One region of the Neobacillus sp. 114 genome, then DNA from elsewhere that is predicted to be linked to it. Evidence: riboswitches for the same ligand, from Rfam matches in the RefSeq annotation. Region 1 holds a riboswitch; the other holds the start of a gene.
The links. Region 1 has a riboswitch for thiamine pyrophosphate ahead of thiM (hydroxyethylthiazole kinase). Riboswitches for the same ligand answer to the same signal wherever they lie in the genome.
Positions count from the first base shown of each region.

Region 2: linked by a shared signal. The riboswitch ahead of QNN06_RS20125 (thiamine phosphate synthase) and the one ahead of thiM (hydroxyethylthiazole kinase) in region 1 are both predicted to bind thiamine pyrophosphate.

Region 1 is NZ_CP126144.1:2,758,538-2,770,939, reverse strand. It holds gene thiE (thiamine phosphate synthase) at 1-550, opposite strand, end outside; gene thiD (bifunctional hydroxymethylpyrimidine kinase/phosphomethylpyrimidine kinase) at 547-1,359, opposite strand; gene thiM (hydroxyethylthiazole kinase) at 1,359-2,180, opposite strand; TPP riboswitch at 2,260-2,368, opposite strand; gene QNN06_RS13575 (glutaredoxin family protein) at 2,488-2,730, opposite strand; gene QNN06_RS13570 (HipA family kinase) at 3,063-3,857, opposite strand; gene QNN06_RS13565 (glycosyltransferase family 4 protein) at 3,854-4,969, opposite strand; gene QNN06_RS13560 (RIO2 family protein) at 5,005-6,021, opposite strand; partial or broken gene QNN06_RS13555 (transposase) at 6,557-6,794, opposite strand; gene QNN06_RS13550 (YjiH family protein) at 7,130-8,413, opposite strand; gene QNN06_RS13545 (agmatinase family protein) at 8,594-9,592, opposite strand; gene hutI (imidazolonepropionase) at 9,570-10,862, opposite strand; gene hutU (urocanate hydratase) at 11,076-12,402, opposite strand, start outside.
Region 2 is NZ_CP126144.1:4,147,555-4,159,956, reverse strand. It holds gene QNN06_RS20170 (MFS transporter) at 1-7, shown strand, start outside; gene QNN06_RS20165 (PaaI family thioesterase) at 48-494, shown strand; gene QNN06_RS20160 (ATP-binding protein) at 641-2,257, shown strand; gene QNN06_RS20155 (response regulator) at 2,250-2,954, shown strand; gene QNN06_RS20150 (class I SAM-dependent methyltransferase) at 3,039-3,824, opposite strand; gene QNN06_RS20145 (tripartite tricarboxylate transporter substrate binding protein) at 3,918-4,958, opposite strand; gene QNN06_RS20140 (hypothetical protein) at 5,215-5,517, opposite strand; gene QNN06_RS31255 (zinc-binding dehydrogenase) at 5,710-5,877, shown strand; gene QNN06_RS20135 (IS1182 family transposase) at 6,214-7,605, shown strand; gene QNN06_RS20130 (histidine kinase N-terminal domain-containing protein) at 7,868-8,974, opposite strand; TPP riboswitch at 9,190-9,299, shown strand; gene QNN06_RS20125 (thiamine phosphate synthase) at 9,450-10,046, shown strand; gene thiS (sulfur carrier protein ThiS) at 10,058-10,261, shown strand; gene QNN06_RS20115 (thiazole synthase) at 10,263-11,030, shown strand; gene QNN06_RS20110 (thiazole biosynthesis adenylyltransferase ThiF) at 11,027-12,046, shown strand; gene QNN06_RS20105 (HD domain-containing protein) at 12,127-12,402, opposite strand, start outside.

The DNA.
Region 1 (12,402 bases):
CGGCTTCCACTACAGTTGCCGCATTTTCACTTGTAATCCCGCCAATTCCAACGATTGGTACAGCAATTCCTTGGCTTCGCAGTTCCTCGATAAGTGCAGTCCCTCTTGATGGCTTTTCATCGGCCTTCGTTTTTGTTGGAAATACCGGTCCAATTCCGAAATAATCGGCACCGGCGCTAAGTGCTCCTTCTGCTTCCTCAGGAGTATGAACGGATACACCAAGAATTTTACTATTGCCAATTTGACGCCTGACTATTTCAGCCGGTTCATCCTCCTGACCGATATGAACCCCATCTGCGTTAAGCCTGATTGCTAGTTCAATATCATCATTAACGATAAACGGAATTCTGTGTTCTTTGCATAGGCTTTGCAGTTTTTTCGCAAGAGCATATTTTTCTTCCCCGATTAAAGCCTCTTTGCCTTTTTCCCGAAATTGAAAAAAGGTAATTCCTCCGGCGATGGCTTCTTTCAATACCTCAACAGGGTCCTTCCTGCAGTTTGCTGTTCCCATAATAAAATATACTTTCAATGCTTCGCGTAAGTTTATCATGATTGGACCATCTCCATGATTCTTTTCCGGTAAGCACCATGGTTTGTCGGCCCATGTCCCTGACCAATCGCAATTCCATCTTCAATTGCAGCCTGAATAAAATCCTTCGCCTTGATGACCGCTTGATATACATCTGCTCCCTTAGCCAGTTCGGCGGTAATCGCTGCTGAAAAAGTGCAGCCAGTGCCGTGTGTGTTCTTAGTCGGAATTCGCTTACTCGTAAAAGTATAGAATTCTTTTCCATCGAATAGGAGATCTATCGATTCTGAAGGGTTTTCATCATGGCCGCCTTTCAGAACAATGTTCTGCACCCCTAAGGCATGTAATTTTTTTGCTGCTTCACGCTTATCTTCCGCTGTACGTATAGACATCCCGGTTAGAACCTCAGCCTCGGGAATGTTCGGGGTAACCATTTTGGCAAGCGGCAATAAAAATTTCTGCATCGCAGAAATTGCTTCCATCTGCAGCAAGGAAGCTCCGCCTTTGGCAATCATTACAGGATCGACAACAACATTATCCCAATGATATTTTGTAAGATTAACAGATACAGCTTCGATAATTTCCGCATTAAATAACATACCCGTTTTCACCGCATCGGTCCCCATGTCCTCACCGATGGCTTTCATCTGTTCGATAACAACTTCGGCTGTCATTGGATAAACCCCATGGACGCCTAATGTATTTTGCACAGTAACGGCGGTTAATGCGGACATGCCAAAAACCTCTAACTCCTGAAACGTTTTTAAGTCCGCCTGAATTCCTGCCCCGCCGCCTGAATCGGAACCTGCAATCGTTAACGCCATTTTCATTATTGCTCTCCTCCAGCTAATTTTTTTATGGAAGCGTAAAGATTGATGTCATCTGAAGCAACCTTTGAAAGCTGGTTCAAAAATTCGATTTGAAAGCTTCCTGGGCCTGATTCCACCGTTAGTTCCGCCGCCTTTTCTGCGGCTATTCCGTATATCGAGACTGCAGCAACAGACGCCTGCATTAAATCTTTTTCTACCCCGGTAAACGCACCAATAACGGAGGTTAACAGACAGCCAGTACCTGTCACTTTTGTTAACAATGGATGCCCATTAGCCACAACGTATGTAGTCCTGCCATTGGTAATAACATCTTCTTTCCCTGTGATGACGACGATACAGTTTAATTTTTCTGCAGCAGTAATGGCAAGATCGGCAATATTACCATTTGTGCGTCCCGCATCAACACCCTTGATTTCCCATTTCTCGCCAACGACATTGGCAATTTCAGCGGCATTCCCGCGAATGATGGATATCTTTAATTCCCTCATGATTCTTTGCGCTGTTTCCGTCCGATAAGGGGTTGCCCCTGCACCCACCGGGTCAAAAATAACCGGAATACCCTGTTCATTGGCCGCCTTCCCTGCCAAAATCATCGAATCTACCGTTTGCGGATTTAACGTACCAATATTTAAAACTAGTGAACTAGCAATCCTTGCCATATCGGCTGCTTCTTCAACAGCATTGGCCATTACCGGTGAAGCACCAAGAGCCAAAAGTCCATTCGCAGTAAAATTGGTTACCACTACATTCGTAATATTATGTACAAGCGGTTTAGCATCTCTCACTTTTTGCAATGTTTCAAACAAAGTGTTTTTAAGCAAATCCTTTTCCTCCTTTTAAAAAATAAAAAAACCAGACCCTTATAAAGGACCTGGTTAAGTTAAGTAAGAAACCGTAAAAATTAAACATGGTCTACTTTCCTACGCTGGTATTATCCAGATCAGGTCCGAAGGGTTAAAAACTAGCCGTTTTCTCTCAGCCCGCTTACAGGGCACCCCTAGTAGTTACATCAAATATGAAATTATCATCAGAATAAACCTAAGAATCTTTTTTGTAAAGAAAAATTTCTTAAGAATATACTTTTGTTTAATCTGCTTCTAAAAATTCGATTCCAAAAATTTGTAATTCTTAACTCTCTTTCGCAAGCTCCATCAATTCTTTAAGTTCATTTGTAAAACCCTTAACGGCTCTGTTATCGACAACCGTTACAGGAACACCGAGAAAACCGTATTTCTCCACTTCCTTTTGATACTTAGGATTTTCTGCCACATTTCTTGTCTCAAAGGGAATGCCTTCTTCAGTCAGGACTTTCTTAACCATTGTGCATTCGATACAGTCGTTGGTGGTATAAACAATTAATTGTTTGCTCATGAAAAAATTCTCCTCTGTTCGATTATGTCTAACGATAACAATATTCATTTTACCTATTAAAAGCAATTAAAATGATTATATGCCAAATGATTTGTATTAAGCCAAACAGTGGGAATACAGCTTCATGTCGGGTCATGTCGTTTTTGTGCACCGCTCTTCCGACATGACAACTCGAGAAATGTCACTTCATGCGCTTTCCCAAGGAATAAACACAATAATTTCCCATCACAAAACAAACTATTCAAACTAAGACCACGAAAAAACAAAAAAATAACCGTCAAAAAATGACGGTTTAAACGATTGTATACCTATTTTTTTACAATTTATTCACCTCAGGTGGACAAATTGCCAAAATGTCTTTTTGTGGTGTCTAACACCCATTTTCTTTTCATAAACCTTTCGACCAATTTAGGAAGAATTTTTTTTCGCCTTGTTACGAGTGTTGTTACTATTGCTTTTTTTTCGTCTTTTGTGACGCCCCATTCTTCCGGGATAAGCTCAACAATTTCTTCTATTAATAAAATGGGGATTGTTTGAATGATTTCTAAGTACCCATTAAATATTTTTTCATCCTCGATATAGGCCGACATCAATTCATGTGTGGCACTTTTTAATATATCGGCAGGGAGATTCTCTACATCCTCCTGGGTCCAATTAAAAGACCCAAAGACCTCTGCCTGGTCGATCATCCAAAGCTTATATGCACCTGAGGCAACTTCTTGAAAAAGAACATTCATACGGGTCCGATCACGATTAAACAACCAATAATCAAATGCAATAATACCCGCTAATGACTGGTGGTTATCAATAGATGAAATTTTTGAAACCTGGTGGCCATCCAGACAATCGGGAATATACAAGGATGCAAATTGGTATTGGGTGTGTCCCATCTCGGCAAGTTCAGGCACCTGTAACGAGAATTCCTGCGGAATTTCTACGATTCTGGCAAATGGAATTGGCAATCCTAGATATCGCCCAAGGCAGTAGGCGACCCATTCATTGGGCAAAGATCTTTCAAAGCCTTGCTGAAAAAATTTCACCACATACTCCCTGCCATCATCAAACGTAATTAAATGAGCATTCGATTTTCCTTGTAATTTTTTCTGATACGAAACAGGTTTAATCAAGTCGCCTCCACCTCCCCATCTCCATCTCTCTCCGATTGATTGAATGATTTTAATAATTGAACATATTGTTCCGCGACCACTTGGATGGCGAATTTCTCTTCCACCCGACGGACAGCAGCTTCCGACATATTTCGATGCATGTCGGGATTGTCTACAATCTCATAGATTTGCTTGACTGCATCGTCGACGTTTTGGCCCCGATAAAGCAAGCCTGTCTCACCATTTACCACCAGTTCGTTAATTGGCATGATGTTCGAAGCCACAACAGGAACCCCGCACACCATCGATTCAATAAAAGTATTCCCGAACGATTCCGACTTGGTTGACGCTAGGGTGCAGCCGCCCGATTCGCGAATTTTGGCATAGACATGCGGCATCTGCTGGTACGGAATAATGGGAAACCATTTCACAATGTCAGTTAGTTCCCCGTCCTTCCAGGCGGCAGCAAATTCTTCCCGCTGGACGCTTTGTGCACCGCCAATTAGCCAGAATTCTATATCATCGCGTTCATGTTTTATTTTCTCGGCTACCTCCAATAGCATCGGCCAATTCTTCCGCCTATCAGTCCGGCCAATCCAGCCGACAATTTTTTTACCAAGCTGGTTAAGAGGCAGGCTTGCAAAATCGATTTCCTCCACAGGCAGTGCCCGAAAAAAGGACGTATCGACTCCGTTGTATATAACGTGAATAGGAATATCCTCTGTAAGAATGGAAACAAGCCTTTTCTGATAGTGGGAAGGAACAATGATTAGTTTAGGCTCGATTCCTTTGAAGGTTTTCAAATGCGGCATCAATTTGATAAGCTCGGGGGTTCTGGCCTCTATTAATATAGGACCTTCGTATTTCGCTTTTCGAATCCACTTGTAGGCAGCACCGGTGTCGACTACGATGATGGCATCATATCCATTTTCTTTGATAATGTTAATAATCTCCTTGTCGTCCTTCGTTAAATAAACTTTAGCCACATCCTGCATAATATGAAGGCCGCCGTGGTCCGTCGTATAGAGAAATTCGGTTTCAATTCCATGTTTTTTAAAATAAATGGCTCGATTTCGCCAACCGGCATTTACTCCTCCTACAGTGAGCAAGCGCCAGATGACTAATATCTTCATGTTCGCTTCACCTCTTTTTTTAATAGGTTTGTAGATTACCTTTTGTGTCGTTTTTTATCTTTTTCATGCTTGCGACGCTTACGATCTTTATCATGATGACCTTTACTGTGGTGACGATCTTTTTTTCGGTCATCATAACTGTATCCTTCATATCGGCTGGAGCGTTTATCCTTATTTTTCTTGCTGCGCTCTTTCGCTGGGTAATTCTTCTCGAAACTTTGTTCACGTTTATCCCAGTACTCATCAATCTTTTCCATAACTACTTCTGGGTCAGTACCCCGGGCCAGCATGGATTTGATCCATTCTTCCTTAAAAACCTTGTACATTAACCCTTCAAGCTGTAATACGTATTTTTTTTCGTTGTCTACTATTAAATTCTTTTCACTTAATTTTTTTAAAGTTTTTTTGTCGGATTTCTGCTTGAGTATAATTTCATAAATATGACGTGAAAGTTCTTCCATACGGATGAAGTTCTGCCATTCCTCATATAAGTCAGGCGATAATGCTTGTACATGGGATAAAAATACTTCTTTATACTCTTTCCCTAAGGAATTAATTAATTTTCTAGGATAAGGGTAAACACGGTCGCGCCATACGGTCCTCGCGACATCAATCACCTTTAAGCTCCCGTCCTCCTGCAAATAGATTTGCCGTTTATGATGGTCTATCCGTTCATAACCTATCTTTTTAAAAGTAATGAGCATGTCTATTAGTTTTGCAGAGAGTTCCTCCGTTAATGGCTGTGATTGCAAATATTCCCGCAAATCAACCCCTTTGATAATCTCCATTGCGATGTAAAGCTTTCCTTTTGCATATACTCGCGGTAAAAGGGTGGTATTTTGGCCAAGCGATAAAGCATAAAACTCCCGTTCACAATCCTCTTCATTTCCAAACACCTTAACGCAAATGTCATTAGTATATTGAAAAACTGCTCCCTGCCTGCCTTTACCAATCATCGTCATCAGGGTATTATTCACAACCTCCACATCTGCATTCGGTACATTTTGGACGCTAATAGAGCTCAATATATTTTCAAGACGCTTAATATCCATTTATTTCCTCCCTCCTGTATTTATTAAAATATGCCATTAGGCTTGAAGCATAATTCATTAATATTACCTCCACAAAACGATAACCTTCCAAAATCTTAACAATATCTGCCTCTTCTAATAGTTAATTCATATGAGCGGCGAATGGTTAAGGCTTGTATCCTATAAATGTGAAAGTAATTTTTGAAAATAGTATTTTTTCATAAAAAAAACCTTGATAACAAGGCCAGATTGTCGAGAAAGAGTATTTTTATCGGCAATTTTATTTTTTGTCCAAACCTAAATGACCAAACTTTTATTGTTTATCCCTGCTAACTGGCCTGTTGATTTCCGCTCCGGGCACTCGCTTTCCGCGGGGAGGTCCTGGAGCCTCCTCGGCGCTTTTGGCGCCTGCGGGGTCTCCAGTGACCTCTATATCCCGCAGGAGTCGATTGCCCTCCACTCCAATCAACAGGGAGGCAAATCAACCAAAAGTATTGCAACACACATTTTCCAGCGTTGCTAAGTGTGTTGCAATCTTTTTCAATTTAGACAGGCTTTCTAGTTGTCTTTCAGAACGAATACCAAAAAAATACCCAATAAACATCATTTTTAAAAAAATAAGGGAATCAGATGGGCGGCCATTGTCCTCACTATAAAAAGGACGAACTTTTTCAAGAAGAAACGAGAAATCAATATATTTGTCAATCAAGCTAAGAAGGGTGGTCATCTGGATCCAATTCTTCAATAGAAACAAATTCATATTCACTTTGGCTATACTCTTTTGGCTTAAACATTAAATTCACCACTTATTTTTTTGGAGTTGAAGAACTTAATTGAATACACCTGTTGATTGGCGCGGAAGGCACGTAGACTCCTGAGGGAGTACGGGGCAGGGGAGACCCCGCAGGAGCGAAGCGACGAGGAGGCTCCCCGGCACGCCCGCGGAAAGCGAAGTGCCTGGAGCGCCAATCAACAGACTTGTTGAAAAGCCTTATATTAATAATGTTACAATAAATTAACGCGGTGGATCATTAAAGGAAATGAGTAAAATAAAAGGCTGTCGATAGTTTCTCGACAGCCTGACCTTGATAATTCAAGGTTTTTAATTTGGAATACGTAATACCTTGGCTTATAGAATTAAAAATGCTATTGGTGCTGTAATCAGGATGGTCAGGACTACTCGTTCGAACCAGATGACCACAAGTTTGCCGACTGTAAGTGGTATTTCAGTTGAAAGGATACATGGTACCACTGCCGAGAAGAAAATGATGGAAGAAACCGATACAACGGCAATGACAAACTTTGTAACAAGTGCAGCCTTTGTTACTAAAAGTGCCGGTAAGAACATTTCGGCAATACTTAAAGCACTGGCTTTTGAAGCAAGCATGGCATTCGGAAGCTGTACGAGCTTTGCAAAAGGATAGAAAATGTAGCCAAGCCAATCAAAAACTGGGGTAAATTCCGCTAAAACAAGACCCAGCAAGCCCACTGACATGATCGAAGGAAGAATCCCCATTGTCATGATAAAGCCGTCTTTAAGGTTGTCCCAAATGTTTTTACCAAGACTAGGAGACTCGTTCGCAGTTACCATCGCTTCTTTCCATGCAGTCTTCACTCTGTCTTTCTTAATGATAACCTCTTCGTCACCCTCCATATCTTGATAATAGGAATCACTCATTTTGGATAACGGCCAAATGCGGACGGTAATAGCGGTTACAATGAAAGTTACTACAAAAGTTACCCAAAAGTACGCATTCCAGATGTTCATTATATCCAGTGTTTTAGCAACAACTATCATAAATGTGGCAGAAACAGTAGAAAATCCTGTTGCAATAATCGCTGCTTCTTTAATAGTATATTTTCCTTCTTTAAAAACACGGTTGGTAATTAATAATCCAATTGAGTAGCTTCCTACAAAGGATGCCACTGCATCAATAGCAGAACGTCCCGGTGTCTTCCAAATCGGCTTCATCACCGGCTGCATAAAGATTCCGACAAATTCAAGCAATCCATAACCGACTAATAAAGCCAGAAAAACGGAGCCGATTGGTACCAGCAAACCAACTGAAATGACTAATTTGTTAAATAAAAACGGTGCCATATTTGGGTCAAAAAACCACTTAGGGCCGACATTAAATACAAGCATCACACCTGCCACAAAACCAAACACTTTTAGGATTGAAAAGACTAATGTTACCGTGTCTTTTTTCCATGTGCCTTTAATAAATGGGTAAACAGCACCCAATAAAACCACGAGCAATGCATAATATGGCAGAACTCCTGGAGCCGCCGTTTGAATGTAGGAAACAATGTGGTCCAGCATGATAGATGATTTCCCATTTACTGTTACCGGAATAAAAAAGACAAAAATACCAATGGCACTATAAACAAAAAACTTCACGATATTCATCATGTTGCTGTTCTGTAATTCCGGCTGTACAGCCTTTACTTGTTCAACTGAATGATTTGCCATACTCCATCCCCCTTGAAATAAACTTCCTTTAGTTCATTAAAGTACAAAACCAAAAAATTAAGTATTTGTCCACCTGAGGTGGACAAATACCCCAAATTGTCTTTCTGTGCTGCTTGACACCTATCTCAACATAACCCCTGTAACAAAGGTTAAAAATACGTGGGTGCCGAGTTTAACGGTTGGTTGGACGGCACTGTCTTTAAGCGGGTCAAGACAGACGATGTCCATTGCGCCTACTTTTGGATGCCTAGCCGCCGCCATTACTCCTTCGAGCAGTTCGGCTGTGGTCATGCCCCCCGGCGTAGAGGCCGGTACCCCTGGGGCATATGCGATGTCAAGGACATCCATGTCAACCGTCAAATAAATAGTGTCAACTTTAGCGGCAAGCGCGTCCAGACATTCAAGGACCGTTGCCTCGATGCCTTTTTTCCTGGCACGACCCAGCGTAATATAATTAACACCTTTTTCATCTGCATATTGCTTTAAATCTTTTGTGTTAAAAAATCCGTGTAGACCGATGTTATACATATTCGAGCCTTCCACGACGCCGCTTTCAATCAGGTTCCGCATCGGAGTCCCATTCGAGGGTCCATTATCACTCATGTCCCGTAAATCAAAATGGGTATCAAGCTGAATAATCCCAATCTTCTCGTCAGGCCGGGCCTGATGCAGCCCCTTTACCATCATTGCCGTAATCGAATGATCACCGCCAATAGCGCAAATCTTGGACTTTGTAAAATGCTGATGAAGTGATGTAGAAGCCGCGATAATATTATCATGGCAGCGGCGGATATCAGTGACATGCATCGGGACGTCTCCTGCGTCCACTGCCGTCATAACCGTGAGATCCACATCTTCATCCAAATTATAGGTCGTGAATCCTTTCCATGCTCTTCGGAAGGCATCCGGAAATTCCGAAGCCCCTGATGCACTGATGGACGAACGAGAAAGCGGGACGCCGACAACGACGATGCAAGCGTCCTTTGCTTTTTCCGGGTCGCTTTCAGCTGACAAAGGCTCAATCCATTCATGAACTTTGCTAGCTTCCGCACTGCCCCCCTCTGGCCGTACCCATGTAAAGCTAGGCGGATTTAGTTTAGGATAAAGAAAGCTCTTCAATGAGTTGACCTCCCTTGACAACCACCCGGCCATTCTTCACGACTGTATCAGTGTGGTTGACACCATAGGAATATTGAAGCTTCATATAGTTTTCAATGTTAAAAATAGTCACATCGCCTTTTTTACCGACTTCTAAACTACCAATCTCGCGGCCGCGATTGATGGCATGGGCAGCGTTAATGGTGGCAGCTGTGATAACCTCTGCCGGAGTCATTCCCATTTTCAAGCAGCCAAGATTCATGATAAACGGCAGTGAAACCGTTGGTGATGATCCAGGGTTACAATCAGTAGAAAGTGCGACAGGTACTCCTAAATCGATCATTTTTCGGCCATTAGCAGACTCAGCCATTAAAAAGTAAGCTGTACCTGGCAGTAATACTCCGACAACGCCGTTTTCAGCCATTGCCTTCATGCCTTTTTCAGATGCTTTCAGAAGGTGATCCGCAGAAATCGCACCGACCTCTGCTGCTAATTCCGCTCCCTCATAGGGCTCAATCTCATCGGCATGGATTTTCGCAATTAAACCATGACGCTTTCCCGCTTCAAGAATGACCCGAGATTGTTCCGGTGTAAATACGCCATGTTCACAGAACACATCATTAAATTCCGCAAGCCCGAGTTCCGCCACCTTTGGGATCATTTCCTCCACCAACACGCGTACAAACTCATCAGGATTTTCCTTATACTCTTTTGGAACCGCATGTGCTCCCATAAAGGTAGAAACGACATCAACTACGTGCTTTTCCTGCAGCTCATTCGCCACTTCAAGCTGTTTCAGTTCGGTTTCCCAATCCATACCGTAGCCGCTTTTTGCCTCAACCGTGGTAACCCCATGACGCAAGAACTGATTCAAGCGGTTAAAGCTTTCTTTGTAGAGCTGCTCATGTGATGCGGCCTTGGTTGCTCTTGTCGTCGCATGAATCCCGCCGCCGGCATTCATGATTTCCATGTAGGTTTTACCCTGCAAGCGCATATTGAACTCGTTTTCTCTGCTACCCGCATGTACCAGATGCGTATGCGGGTCAACTAAACCTGGTGTTACAAGCTTTCCACTGGCGTCAACTAGTTCAGCCTCAGCGAGACGGTTGGCATATTTAGCCGCAAGCTCTTCATCAGTGCCGACAGCCTGAATAACTCCGTCCTCAATCCATACACTGCCGTTTTCGATAATGCCGAGCTCAGACATTTCCGCTTTTACCCGTGGCGCATCAGAGCCACCATGTAAAGTAACTAGTTGAGATGCATTTCTAATAAAAATTGCTTTGGTCAATTTGAGTCATTCCTCTCAAAACATAGTTTTGCAGGATTATCTCGGGCTACATTTCCATTTCAACATAGGAATCCGCCAGAAATTGCAAGTTATTCGCCGAAAACATCAACATATCCGCCGAATTAACCGAGATATCCGCCAAAATAGCGGACATATCCGCCAAACTTGCAGACATATCCGCCAAACACAATTGCGTACCTTATCCTAGTAATATTAGTCTTTCTTCAGCATTGGCATTTTGATGCCTTTTTCTTTAGCGGTCTTAATTGCTAGATCGTACCCAGCGTCAGCATGGCGAACTACACCCATCCCAGGGTCAGTAGTTAATACGCGCTGCAAGCGAACTTCTGCTTCCTTCGTACCATCTGCTACGATAACCATACCAGAGTGCTGGGAATATCCCATACCAACGCCGCCGCCATGGTGCAATGAAATCCAGCTCGCTCCTCCAACAGCATTGATCATCGCATTTAGAATTGGCCAGTCGGAAACTGCATCCGAACCGTCTTTCATTGCTTCCGTTTCACGATTAGGTGAAGCAACAGAACCAGCGTCTAAGTGGTCACGGCCGATAACGATTGGTGCTGAAACCTCACCACTAGCCACCATGTCATTAATCACTTTACCGAAACGTGCACGGTCTCCATATCCTAACCAGCAAATACGAGCAGGAAGTCCTTGGAATGCGATTCTTTCCTGGGCCATTCTTACCCATTTGCAAAGATGCTCATCATCTTTAAACTCGCGAAGTAATGCTTCGTCAATTTTACGGATATCTTCCGGATCGCCAGATAATGCCGCCCAACGGAAAGGTCCTTTTCCTTCACAGAATAGTGGGCGAATGTAAGCTGGAACAAATCCTGGGAAATCAAAGGCATTTTCCACACCTTCGTCTTTTGCTACCTGGCGGATATTGTTACCATAGTCGAATGTAACCGCACCTTTTGTCTGCATCTCCAACATCGCCTTCACATGAACAGCCATGCTTTGTTTGGAAAGCTTCACATACTCAGCAGGATTTTCCGCTCTCAACTTCGCTGCTTCCTCTAATGAATACCCAATTGGTACATATCCATTTAATGGATCGTGTGCAGATGTTTGGTCTGTTAACACATCTGGATTGAAACCTTTTTCGATCATTAATGGTAAAATTTCAGCCGCATTTCCAAGAAGCCCAATAGAAAGTGCCTTGCCTTCCTTCTTCGCTTCAAACGCTAAACGTAATGCTTCATCAAGATCCTTTGTTTTTACATCCAAGTATCTTGTTTCGATCCGACGGTCGATTCTCCACTCATCGACTTCCACAGCGATACAAACACCATCGTTCATTGTTACAGCAAGTGGCTGAGCACCGCCCATCCCGCCAAGACCAGCAGTTAGTGTAATCGTTTGTTTTAATGAACCGCCAAACTCTTGACGAGCAAGCTCAGCAAAAGTTTCATAGGTGCCCTGGACGATTCCCTGGCTGCCGATATAAATCCAGCTGCCGGCTGTCATTTGGCCATACATCATCAGGCCCTTTTTATCAAGCTCATGGAAG
Region 2 (12,402 bases), 1.4 Mb from region 1:
AGTTTAATAGAATCTGATCATAAAAATAATTTTGGAAGGTGAATATTATGAGTCGCTTAGAAGGTATGAAGAAAATGATAACTGGTGAAGTACCTATTGCACCGGTTGCGGAAGTCCTTGGGTTTCAAGTGGTAGAGGTGGAAGAAGGCAGAGTTGTGATTGAAATGGAAGCTTCTGAACGGTTACATAACCCAATGGGGACACTGCACGGCGGGATTCTGTGTGACATTGCGGATGCTGCGATGGGATATGCTTTTGTCACAACGCTGGCCGACGACGAATTATTTACGACAGTCGAAATTAAATTTAATTTCCTTAAACCAATTTTTAAATCGAAGCTTCGTGCAGAAGGGAAACTCATTAAGAAAGGCTCTACAGTGGGATTGCTGGAATGTCATGTATATGATGAAAAAGGGAGTCTAGTGGGGCATTCTACTAGTACATGCATGATATTAAAAGGTAATCCTGAACGAAAGAGAGTTCAGCTAAAATAAATAGGACATCATTATAAAATGTAAAGAGAGAAGGAGTGCCTTCTCTTTTTTTATTTTTCAGAAGAAGTTTACATATTTACTTGTAATTATCATAATTGTTATATAATTAAAACAATTACATCATGTATATAAGCGAGGGGAAATGATTGGGCAAAAGATTGAAAAAGCCACGGCTCCTAACACAAATGATTGTGTTTATTTCTATTATAATTCTAATCATGATTGTATCCGTAAGTGCCCTCTTTTCCTCTATGATTGATGATATGATTAAAACTTCATTAGGAAACCAGGCTATGGCGGTAGCAAAGATGACAGCTCAAAAGGGACAAATTATCAATGCTTTTAAGGATTCGAATCCTTCTTTAACCATCCAGCCTATTGCAGAAGAAATACGTAAAGCCACAGGTGCCGGCTATGTCGTAATTGGGAATAAAGAAAATATACGGTATTCTCACCATATCACAAAATATATTGGAAAACCCATGGGTACCAGCAACAAACAAGTATTTGAAAATAGCGCTTCGATTATATACGAAGGAACTGGCATTTCAGGAAAGGCAATCAAAGCAAAAACCCCTATTTATAATGAGGACGGAGAAATAATCGGCGTATCGTCAGTTGGTTTCTTAACCTCTGAAGTTGAGGGGAAAATACATAGCTACCGGATTAAGTTACTTCAGTCTGCCATTTTTATTTTGTTAGTTGGGGTAGCAGGGGCTGTCATTATTTCAAAGAGGATAAAAAAATTAATTTTTAACCTCGAGCCAGAAGAAATAACCTATTTGTTTGAAGAAAAAGAAGCGACCTTAGAATCTATTAAAGATGCTACCGTTGCAGTCAATAAAGACGGTGAAGTAACCTCTATCAATAAACGGGCAAGAGAGCTGCTGAAACACGGTCGCCTTGAGAAGGGGATGAGAATCGAGCATAGCCGTTTAAACGCGCTGATAGAATCGGTAATGGAAAAACAACAAAATACCTTAAATCACAAAATAATCTTCGGCGATCAGCTCTATTTAGTAGACGCCTCCCCCATACTAGAGAAACAAAGAACACGGGGAGCGGTATTAACAATTCGCCCTGTATCTGAAATAGAGGAAATTATCGATGAAGTTTCTAAAGTTCAAAATGTTTCAGACCATATTCGTTCCCAAAATCATGAGTATCTAAATAAATTAAATACTATTTACGGATTGATTACCCTTGAACAGTATGAAGAGGCAAGGAACCTTATTTCAGACGAAGTTAAAGAACGCCAGGATATTGTGGTTTTCTTAACTTCTTCGGTTAAAGATCCTTTTATTGCAGCATGTTTACTCGGAAAAATAAATCGATCAAAGGAATTGAAGGTTGATTTAGAAATCGATAAAGACAGCAACCTGGAGAGTATCCCTGCTGCATTGAATACGAAACTATTGGTTTCGATACTTGGTAATCTGATAGATAATGCCATGGAGGCAGCCGTACGGGCACATTCTTATGGGGCTTCTGTGAAAGTTTCGTTCACAGATATTGGAAGCGATATCATTTTTGATATAGAAGACAATGGCAACGGTATTCCGGAAGAATGGCAGGATCTGATTTTTAATCAAGGATTTACGACAAAAGAAGGAGAAAATCACGGCTTGGGACTAGCCATTGTTAATAATGCGTTAAATCAACTGGATGGGGAGATTTTTATTTCCATTAGTGATTCAGGCGGGGCTCGATTTACCATCGTTCTACCAAAAGGCAACTATGAGAGGGGTGTTATAAATGAATGAGGGGCTAATCAAAGTAATGATTGTAGAAGATGATGAAACAGCTGCAAAAATCTATGAAAAATTTACTGATAAAGCAGAAGGTTTTCTAGTAGTTGCCATTGCAAATACAGGGAGACAGGCACTTGATATGCTTAATATTTTTACTCCCGACCTCATTTTGCTAGATGTTTTTCTACCTGACATAAATGGGATTGATTTATTATGGGAGATTAGAAAGAAACTGAGAAGCGTGGACGTCATTATGATTACAGCTGCTAATGATGTTGGTACTGTAAGTGAAGCCATCAGGGGAGGAGCATTCAGTTACATACTTAAACCTATTATGATAAACAAGTTTTTTGAGGCTATGGAACAATTCAAGGAAACTAGAGAAAAACTAGTGAATTTAACCATTGTCGAACAGGAAGATGTGAATGATTTTTTTAGGGTAAAAAAAACACGGGAAGAGCCTTTTACCCGGGAGGAATTACCTGGATTACTGCCAAAGGGCATTGACAAACATACATTAAAAAAAGTGAGGCAGCAAATAGGGGAAATAAATGAAAACATCAATGCAGAAGAATTTTCAAAAATGATTGGAGCCAGCCATTCTACTGGCAGAAGATATCTTGAGTATTTGGTTTCAATCAATGAATTAGAAGTGGAAGTCATCTACGGGACTATAGGGCGTCCTGAAAGGAGATATAGGAGGAAGTAATCTGGTCATTTTTTCTTTGCCAAAACTTATCTATTAACAAAAAACCCGATTAGGCAGAGTAAGCCTTAATCGGGTTCTTTTAACTTATTCACTTTTTTCAAGCATTACCATCCATTCATCAATTTCAAAGGAATCTATAGTGTTCTCTGAATATTTAATAGAAAAATAATGTTTAATATTGTCGTTAGCGGATAGTAGATACTGATCAACTTCCTTTACCTGCTCCTCAGAAGAAGTTGTCCGCACTACCCATTCTTTATAATCAAACCTTTTTTTACGGAGATTTTCTTGAATTTTTTTAAATCCCGCTTGTTTAAACCATGTTTCCCATTCGTTTAAGGAGTAGCTTCGTACGTGGCTGTTATCCCTCGTTTTTTCCAAATGATTCACAAACTCATCTAATTCCTTATCAGCAGGAGAGACATTATCAATAAGGACGAACTTTCCGCCCGGTTTTAATACTCTTGCAGCCTCCCTAACAAAGATGTCCGGGTTTGGGAAGTGATGGGCAGCAATACGGCAAACTGCTGCATCAAAGGTTTGGTCTAAAAAGGGCAGAGCTTCTGCGTCTGCAGTTACAAAGAAAATATTAGGCCCGGAATCCGCTAAATGAGACCTAGTATTATTAAGCATGTCGTATGTTAAATCGGTTGCAAATACATATGCTCCATGAGGGGCAAGTGCTTTGGCCGCATGGCCGCCTCCAGTTGCAATATCTAAAACCGTCGCATCAGAAGGCAGCTCGAGCCACTTAGGTAAAAGCAAAAGGTCAGCCCCTTTTGAATGTGTGCTGCTGGTGACATATTTATCGGCATTGGTTCCAAATTGTTTCTGCACTGTTTTTTTTACCTGATCCGATTGTTCCTTCACTGGTTCTTCCTCCTTAACAAAATTGAAAAGGCGGGAATAGTCGATCTTTTCCCGCACATAGAGCTCTCTTAAAAGTAAAACCCCAATAATTATCTATTTTACCATATTTAGTGAGGTTAAGATCTCTTTAACTAACTTTTCCTGTTCCTTTAAGAAGGCAGCAAAATCACTGGAATTCTTATAGCCATCTTCCCATCCATTGGTTTCTAATACTTGTTTCCATTCAGAAGTTTGGCTCATTTTAGTTAATGTTTTATTCCAGTAGTCCACAGCATAATCAGGCATGTCTTTAGGGCCGAAAAGTCCGCGCCAGATCGTAAACTCAGCGTCTATTCCTTCTTCCTTATAAGTAGGGATATCCGCATAAAGTCCTTTTAATCTCTGAGGAGAGGAGACACCGAGCACTCTGACTCTCCCGGCCTTTAGATATTCCCCCGTTCCAGAAATATCAGTGGCAAGAACATCTGCGTTCCCTCCGATTAACGCGGTCATTGCTTCTCCACCTCCGTCATAGGACACATATTTGATCTTGGTCGCATCCACACCTGCTTTTACAGCAGGGAGCATCGCCACTAAATGATCCTGTGAACCAGGCGCCGAGCCGCCGGCCAATGTCAGACTGCTAGGGTTTTTCTTTAAATCTTCAAAGAGTGACTTCAGGTCCTTATATTTTGAATCTGCGGGGACAACAATCGCTCCATAGTCTTTTGTTAATTGTGCTAATGGAGTTAGGTCCCTATAGGAGTAAGGGCTGTTTCCTTCCTTTTTAAGATTGTTGATTAACAATGGAACAGATGGAAGATAGAGTCGATAAGGATCTTTAGAATCTTGGCCGACAAAATCAGCAAGACCTACGGCTTGTCCTCCGCCAGGTTTGTTTTCAACAGACAAAGCTGTTTTAGATAGGCCTGTTTCCTGCAAAACTTTAGAGAGAGCACGGGCAGTTGTATCAAGACCACCGCCGGCACCAGAAGGGGCAGTAACAACAATTGGCTTTTCAGGATATGCTTTGTTACTGTTATCCTTGCTTTCTTTTGATGAAGTTGATGATCCACTACATGCAGCCAAGCTGAAAATCAATGCTGCGCTGGCAAAAAGGCTGCCCAATTTTCTGAATCTAGTATTCGATACCATGTATTTTCCCCCTTGTAAATATGTTGAAGACGCTTTCAACACGAATCTTACCACTGAGAGAAAAATGTGAACATATTGTGAACATTTATAACATTATTTTCATAATTATCACAGAATTCTAGTGGAACCTATGAAAAATATGAATTTAATGCAAATAATAAATTTAATAAGCGAATGGAAGAATAGAATACTTTGAACAATGGGGCTTTGCTGGAAAAATGAGCAAAGCCTTTATCCATGTGAGGATTGTTGGAGGTCAATCGTAGCGGACTTGATCTTCTCCTTCAACAATTAACTCCAATTCTGTTAAAAAGTTGAGTTGGAGCGGTGCGGGTAAACGCTCGATCATCTCACTGATTTCAGGAAGATTTTCTGCATCATCGATAGTGGCTGGTGGTTGATCCAACTGCTGATACCAAATCTTTAATTCGTCAATAAACTCATAAAAATGTCTTTCAAACCGTTCGGCACATTCTTCGCTTTCATCCTCTAAAGCGTTCTTCATCATTTCCCAATCCAGAAGGGCCGCCTCCAATTTCTCGTAAACACGAATTATCACATCATCACTCCTCGGCTTTTAGTATTTAAGGAAAAGCTGGCAGAAAACGTTCCTCGAACAAATACCTACTATGGTTTTGAGTATACAGAAGCAAACCTATTAAGACAAAGGATTTGTCACGTATTATGACTATTGGTCTAATTCGTAATACTCAAGTCATATGCATGATTATAACGGAATTGAGGTGGGGTAATGAATGCAGTTGTGTACACAAAGTACTGCACTCCCGATGTTCTTAATTATCGAGGCTGGAAAAATCGCACAGTTATTTATAAAAATTTCAAATTAAGTGAAATTAAGGAAGCATTCAAGTGTTTTGAACAAGGTCATGCTCAAGGTAAGGTAGTTATTACAATTTGAAAACTATTAATTAAAGAATGCACCGCTTTTGCGGTGCTCAGGCTGTCGAGAAACCCTCGGCAGCCTCTATTTTTATTCGCATTCTTTAACAATTCACCGCGTTAATTTGTTATAATATTATTAATACATAGATTTTTCAACATGTCTGTTGATTTGCGCTCCAGGCACTTCGCTTTCCGCGGGCGTGCCGGGGAGCCTCCTCGGCGCAAGCGCCTGTGGGGTCTCCCCCTGCCCCGTACTCCCGCAGGAGTCTTCGTGCCTTCCGCGCAAATCAACAGGTGTTAATAAAAAGACCTGCAACTCAACCAATAAATAATAAAATAAGTGGTGAAATCAATGTTAAAGCCAAAAGAGTCTAGCCAAAGTGAATACGAATTTGTTTCTATCGATGAATTAGTTCCAGACAACCACCTTCTTCTCTTGATTGATAAATATATAGATTTTTCATTTCTTTTAGAAAAAGTTCGTCCATTTTATAGTGAGGATAACGGCCGCCCATCTGATCCACTAATTCTTTTTAAAATGATGTTTATTGGATACCTTTTTGGTATTCGATCTGAAAGACAACTAGAAAGAGAAATTAAAATGAACATTGCCTACTGGTGGTTTTTAGGTTTAAAATTCCACGATCCGGTTCAACATCATTCTACGATCAGTTGGAATCGCCAACATCGTTTCAAAGTTATCAATACGGAAATTGATACCGATATATTTCAGGAAATATTTGATGAGATTGTTCTGCAGGCAATGAACCACAAAATGGTTGGAGGACGAGTTTTATTTACGGATTCTACTCATTTAAAGGCAAACGCCAATAATCATAAGTTTACAAAGGAAGAGGTAGAAGTTGAAACTCGCGAATATCTTGAGGATCTTAATAAAGCTATAGAAGAGGATAGAATTAATCATGGAAAAAAGCCGTTAAAGGAAAAAGAGGAAGTGAAAGAGACAAAAGAAATTCGGGTAAGCACAACAGATCCTGAATGTGGTTTTATGTCCCGTGAAAATAAGCAGGAAATGTTCTGTTATCTTGATCATCGGACTACAGACATGAAGTTCAATATCATTACTGATGTCTATGTCACTCCCGGTAATGTTCATGATTCCGTTCCTTACCTGAATCGATTGGACCGTCAGGTCCAACGGTTTGGTTTTATGGTTGAAGCTGTTGCTTTAGATTCAGGCTATCTCACTAATCCTATTTGTAAGGGACTTTCGGATAGTAATATATTTGGTGTTATTGCCCATAGTAGATTCCATCCTACTACCGGCTTATTCCTTAAATGGAAATTTACATATGACAAAGAACGGGATCTTTATATTTGTCCTAATAATCAAGAATTACCCTACAAGACAACAACCCGAGAGGGCTATAGAGAATACAAATCAGATTCAAAGAAATGTGAAAGCTGTCCGTTTTTATCCCAATGCACCCGATCAAAAAATAAAGTGAAAGTTGTCACCCGACATGTATGGGAGGAGCACAAAGAGAAGGTAAGAATAAATCGCTTATCTAAATCAGGAAAAGAGCTTTATAAATTTAGAAAGGAAAAAATTGAGCGAAGCTTCGCAGACTCAAAAGAGCTGCACGGGCTTCGCTATTGCCGGTTACGGGGGATAAAAAAAGCAAGTGAGCAGACCCTTCTTACTGCAGCTTGCCAGAACATGAAAAAGATTGTAACACACTTATTCAGACTGGAAAAAGTGTGTTGCAATTCTTTAGGTTGATAATCTCCCTGTTGATTGGAGCGGAAGGTGCGCAGACTCCTGCGGGAGTACGGGACAGGGGAGACCCCACAGGAGCGGAACGCGCCGAGGAGGCTCCCCGAACCGCCCGCGGAAAGCGAAGCACCTGGAGCGGAAATCAACAGGCCCATTAGCAGGGACAATTTTTCATAAAAATGAATTTCGGATTCTGATAAAATAAAAAATTGCCGAGAAAAATATACTTTCTCGACAATCTGTGCACCGCTTTGCGGTGCTTTGAATTCTAATTCTGTTTAATAGGAAATGTAAGTTGAAAGGTAGTTAAGTGATTATCTGATATACATTCTATTTCACCGTGATGTTTCTCAACAATATTCTTACAAACGAATAAGCCGATACCGGTGCCTAGTTTCTTAGTAGTGAAGAATGGTTCGAAAATTAATTGTACTGCCTCAGGATCGATAGTGGGGCCATTATTAGAAATACGAATTTTGATTTGGTGATCATCTATATTTGTTTGGATATCAATTTTTCGCAGATTTTCTTCTTCACACACAGCGTCAACTGCATTTATTAGCAGGTTTAGAAAAACTTGTTTTAACTCATTCCTATCGCCAGTAATACAAATATCAGCATCAATATTAGTATGAATTTGGACATTACCATCGACGATGCTTGGATATAGGAATTCAAGCACTTCTTCTATTAATAAATGGATGGTAATGTCTTCATTCTGGCTTTCTGCCAGCATGTTCAGTTTTGATGTATGAAGGAACTGAGTAATTCTGAACTTAAGTTGATCTAATTCTTGGCTGACGACATCTAAATACGGTAGAGTGGGATGCTCGTGTTTTAATAGTTTTATAAAGCCCATAACGGAAGTAAGCGGGTTGCGAAATTCATGGACAAAGCTCGAAGACATTTGGCCAAGAATCGCCAGTCGGTCCTTATGTGTTTGGGAAATAAATAAATTTTGTTCTTGAAGTTTCTTATCTTTGATTTCGGTGTACTTAGAAACAGCAAAATAACAGAATAAATCGAACTGTTTATTGACCAAGTTAATAATTGCCTGAAGATCTTCGGGCATGAGTCCGGAAAGGTTTAAGTATTTAATAATAATACTCCTACCCAGATTAACATTATAAACAAACTCCCCAATATTGATATTGCCCTTGACCCGTTCCCGGGCTACTTTGTGCGCCAATAACTTAACATCTTCTTCCGAGAATCCATTTAACATAGAATTTGTTATGAGATGGTACATTAAATGACCGTTCTGTAATATTAGCTCTGGATTATCCCGGTAATGATGGACAATAATTTGCTCTTCCCAAAAATGTATAAACTTTTGTTCATTCTCAATTAGAAATTGGCCTACTTTTTTATCCATATACAGCCTGCTTTCCACTATATTAAAGTGATTATAGCATAAAAGTTTGATGCATGGGGACGGTTCTCGTGTCTCAAAATAGGGTGTACATGAGAAAAAATTCGAAGCAATTTGATGAACGTACGAGTAAATATTTCAACTTGAAATGTTTGACTTTTCTGATTAATGTGTTAACATAAATCCATATAAGGTAATATGTTCAAATGAATATGAATCAAATCCGCTAGAGGTGCCTTTTTGAAAAGGCTGAGATTGAAGTGTGACTTCGGGACTCTATGAACCTGATCTGGTTAATGCCAGCGTAGGGAAGTGGACAACGGGATTTTTGGAGAGCAAAATTTTTATTTCTAAATTTCGGCCACTTTCTTACAAAAGGAAGTGGCTTTTTGGTTTGCCTGTTTTGCGTTTCCTTAGACCAGCGAAATCCACTCAAAGGGGGGGGACTTGTATTTTTACTAGTCTAAAAGAAAAAGAGTTGCATCTTATATCCAATGGCAAAATGTCGGTCGACCAGTTGGCTGAAATAGCAAAGGATATTCATCCATTTGTAACTGCGCTACACTTGCGGGAAAAACAAAAATCAGCAAAGGAACTTTTTCAAGCAGTCGAACTTTTAACAAATGTAAACGTCCCTCCAGCAAAAATCGTGATTAACGATCGGGTAGATGTTGCAATCGTGGCAATGGCCCTTGGAGTTCAATTAGCCTATCATAGTTTAGATTCAGACTGTGTAAAAGAACATTTTCCTCAACTTAGGGTCGGGACCTCGATTCACTCCTACGAGGAAGGACAAAATGCAAAGGAGAAGGGTGCTGACTACCTCCTATACGGGCATGTTTTTCCCTCCCAATCAAAACCGGGCAAGCCCCCAAATGGGCTTGGGGAATTGACAAGGCTCACTCAACTGGATATTCCGGTGATTGCCATTGGCGGAATAACACCAGAGAATACTGGGCAGGTAATCAAGGCGGGGGCAAACGGGATTGCTGTCATGTCTGGTGTATTAGAAGCGCGTGACCCCATTTTAGCCGTTAAAGATTATATCAAAGTATTGAAAAATTTTTCGGTATAGGAGGTAAGAACATGAAGGTAACCTTAAATGGCGAGTGGACCCAAATACCAGACAATATCATATTTGTCTCAGATGTTCTCAAGCATTATAAAATCCACGATAAGGTTGTGGTAGTAGAAGTAAATGGTGGAATATTATCCAAGTTAGAACACCAAAGTACTAGATTAGCAGATAAAGACCGAATTGAAATAGTTCATTTTGTTGGAGGCGGTTGATATGTTAAAAATTGGTCCATTATCCTTTCACTCTCGTTTGTTGCTGGGAACGGGGAAGTATCCAAGCTTCGACATCCAAAAGCAAGCGGTCGAAGTGTCCGAAGCAGAAATCCTTACATTTGCAGTTAGACGGATGAATATTTTTGAAGCCAGCCAGCCGAATTTTTTGGAGCAGCTAGAAACCAATAAATATACGCTGCTGCCGAATACAGCAGGAGCGAAAACAGCTGCAGAGGCTGTCCGAATCGCTAAGTTAGCGAAAGCTTCAGGCTTATGCGACATGATTAAAGTGGAAGTGATCGGCTGTGATAAAACGTTACTTCCTGACCCGATTGAAACGCTAAAGGCCACCGAAGAATTGGTGAAGGAAGGCTTTATTGTACTCCCTTATACATCGGACGATGTGGTGCTAGCCCGGAAACTTCAAGAAGCAGGCTGTCATGCTGTCATGCCAGGGGCGTCGCCAATTGGTTCTGGTCAAGGGATTATCAATCCGGTAAACCTCCAGTTTATTATTGAACAAGCCGTAGTTCCTGTCATTGTCGATGCTGGTATCGGATCGCCTGCTGATTCTGCTTATGCAATGGAATTAGGAGCTGATGCGGTGCTGTTAAATACTGCGGTTTCAGCTGCAAAGGATCCGGTTAAAATGGCAAAAGCGATGAAATTGGCGATTGAAGCGGGAAGGCTGGGTTATGAAGCGGGCAGAATCGAGAAAAAGAGATATGCGACAGCCAGCAGCCCTAAGGAAGGAATGAGTATCAGGTGAATAATCGATACTCTAGGCAAGAGTTGTTTTCTCCAATAGGAAAAGATGGTCAGCAGCAAATTTCCAATAAACATGTACTCATCATTGGAGTTGGAGCACTTGGATCTGCAAGTGCTGAAGCACTTGTCCGTGCTGGGATTGGCAAACTCACCATTGTGGATCGTGATTATGTCGAGTGGTCCAATATACAGCGGCAGCAGTTATTTACAGAGGAACATGCGAAAAATAGAATTCCAAAAGCGATCGCGGCCAAAAATCGGTTAATAGCGATAAACTCTTCTGTGAACATTGAGGCCATCATTGCAGATGCTTCAGCCCTAGAGCTTGAAGACTGGGCAAAAGAAGCAGATCTGGTGATGGATGCAACGGATAATTTTGAAACAAGAATGATAATAAATGATGTCTCGCAAAAAGTCGGAGTTCCCTGGATTTACGGTGCTTGTGTAGGAAGCTACGGCATTTCCTACACGATCATTCCTGGAAAAACGCCTTGCCTTTCTTGTTTGCTTGAAACAGTTCCTCTGGGAGGGTTAACCTGTGACACGGCAGGAATAATTAGTCCAGCCGTAAACATGGTTGTCTCCTTTCAAATAAGTGAAGCATTGAAAATCTTGGTTGGGGATATGGATTCATTAAGAAACAAACTTGTTTCCTTTGATTTATGGAAAAACCAATATAGTGCCATTCAAGTAGACAAATTGAAGAAGAAGGATTGTCCTTCTTGCGGACCTCAGCGCTCGTACCCTTATTTATCCTTTGAAAATCAAACAAAAACGGCAGTACTTTGTGGAAGGGATTCGGTTCAAATACGTCCCTCCGTTCCAATGGTGCGCGACCTGGAAGCGTTAGAAAAAATATTGGCGAAACAAACTGGAGCTGTACAGAGAAACCCGTACCTTCTATCCTATTCTGAGAATGCTCATCGACTAGTGATTTTTAAAGATGGAAGGGCATTAGTTCACGGAACTAAGGATATTTCGGAAGCTAAAGCGTTGTACCATAAATATTTGGGGTAAATGGTAGTGAAGCGAACCTATTTAAAGAAAAACTTTATCAAGAAGGGCGATGTTTTCGGAAAGCATCGCCTTTCTCTATTTTATAACTCACTGCTTTTCAATTCCTCCTCAACCATTTCGTCTAACCGCTCAATCATTTTTATGGCTCTATCTCGATCCATTTTTCGATAATGATGCATTCCGCCTTCTTCCTCATCCATCTCATCGGCTAATTTGACGATTTCTTGTAACGGGGTCCGGTTGATAAAACCTTCCGGCATATAAGAATCCGTATGGAATAAAACTGCCAGTGCGATTTCTTTGGCTATAATCGGATTTTCTCCCAACCGGATCAACAATTTATGGGCTCTTTCCGC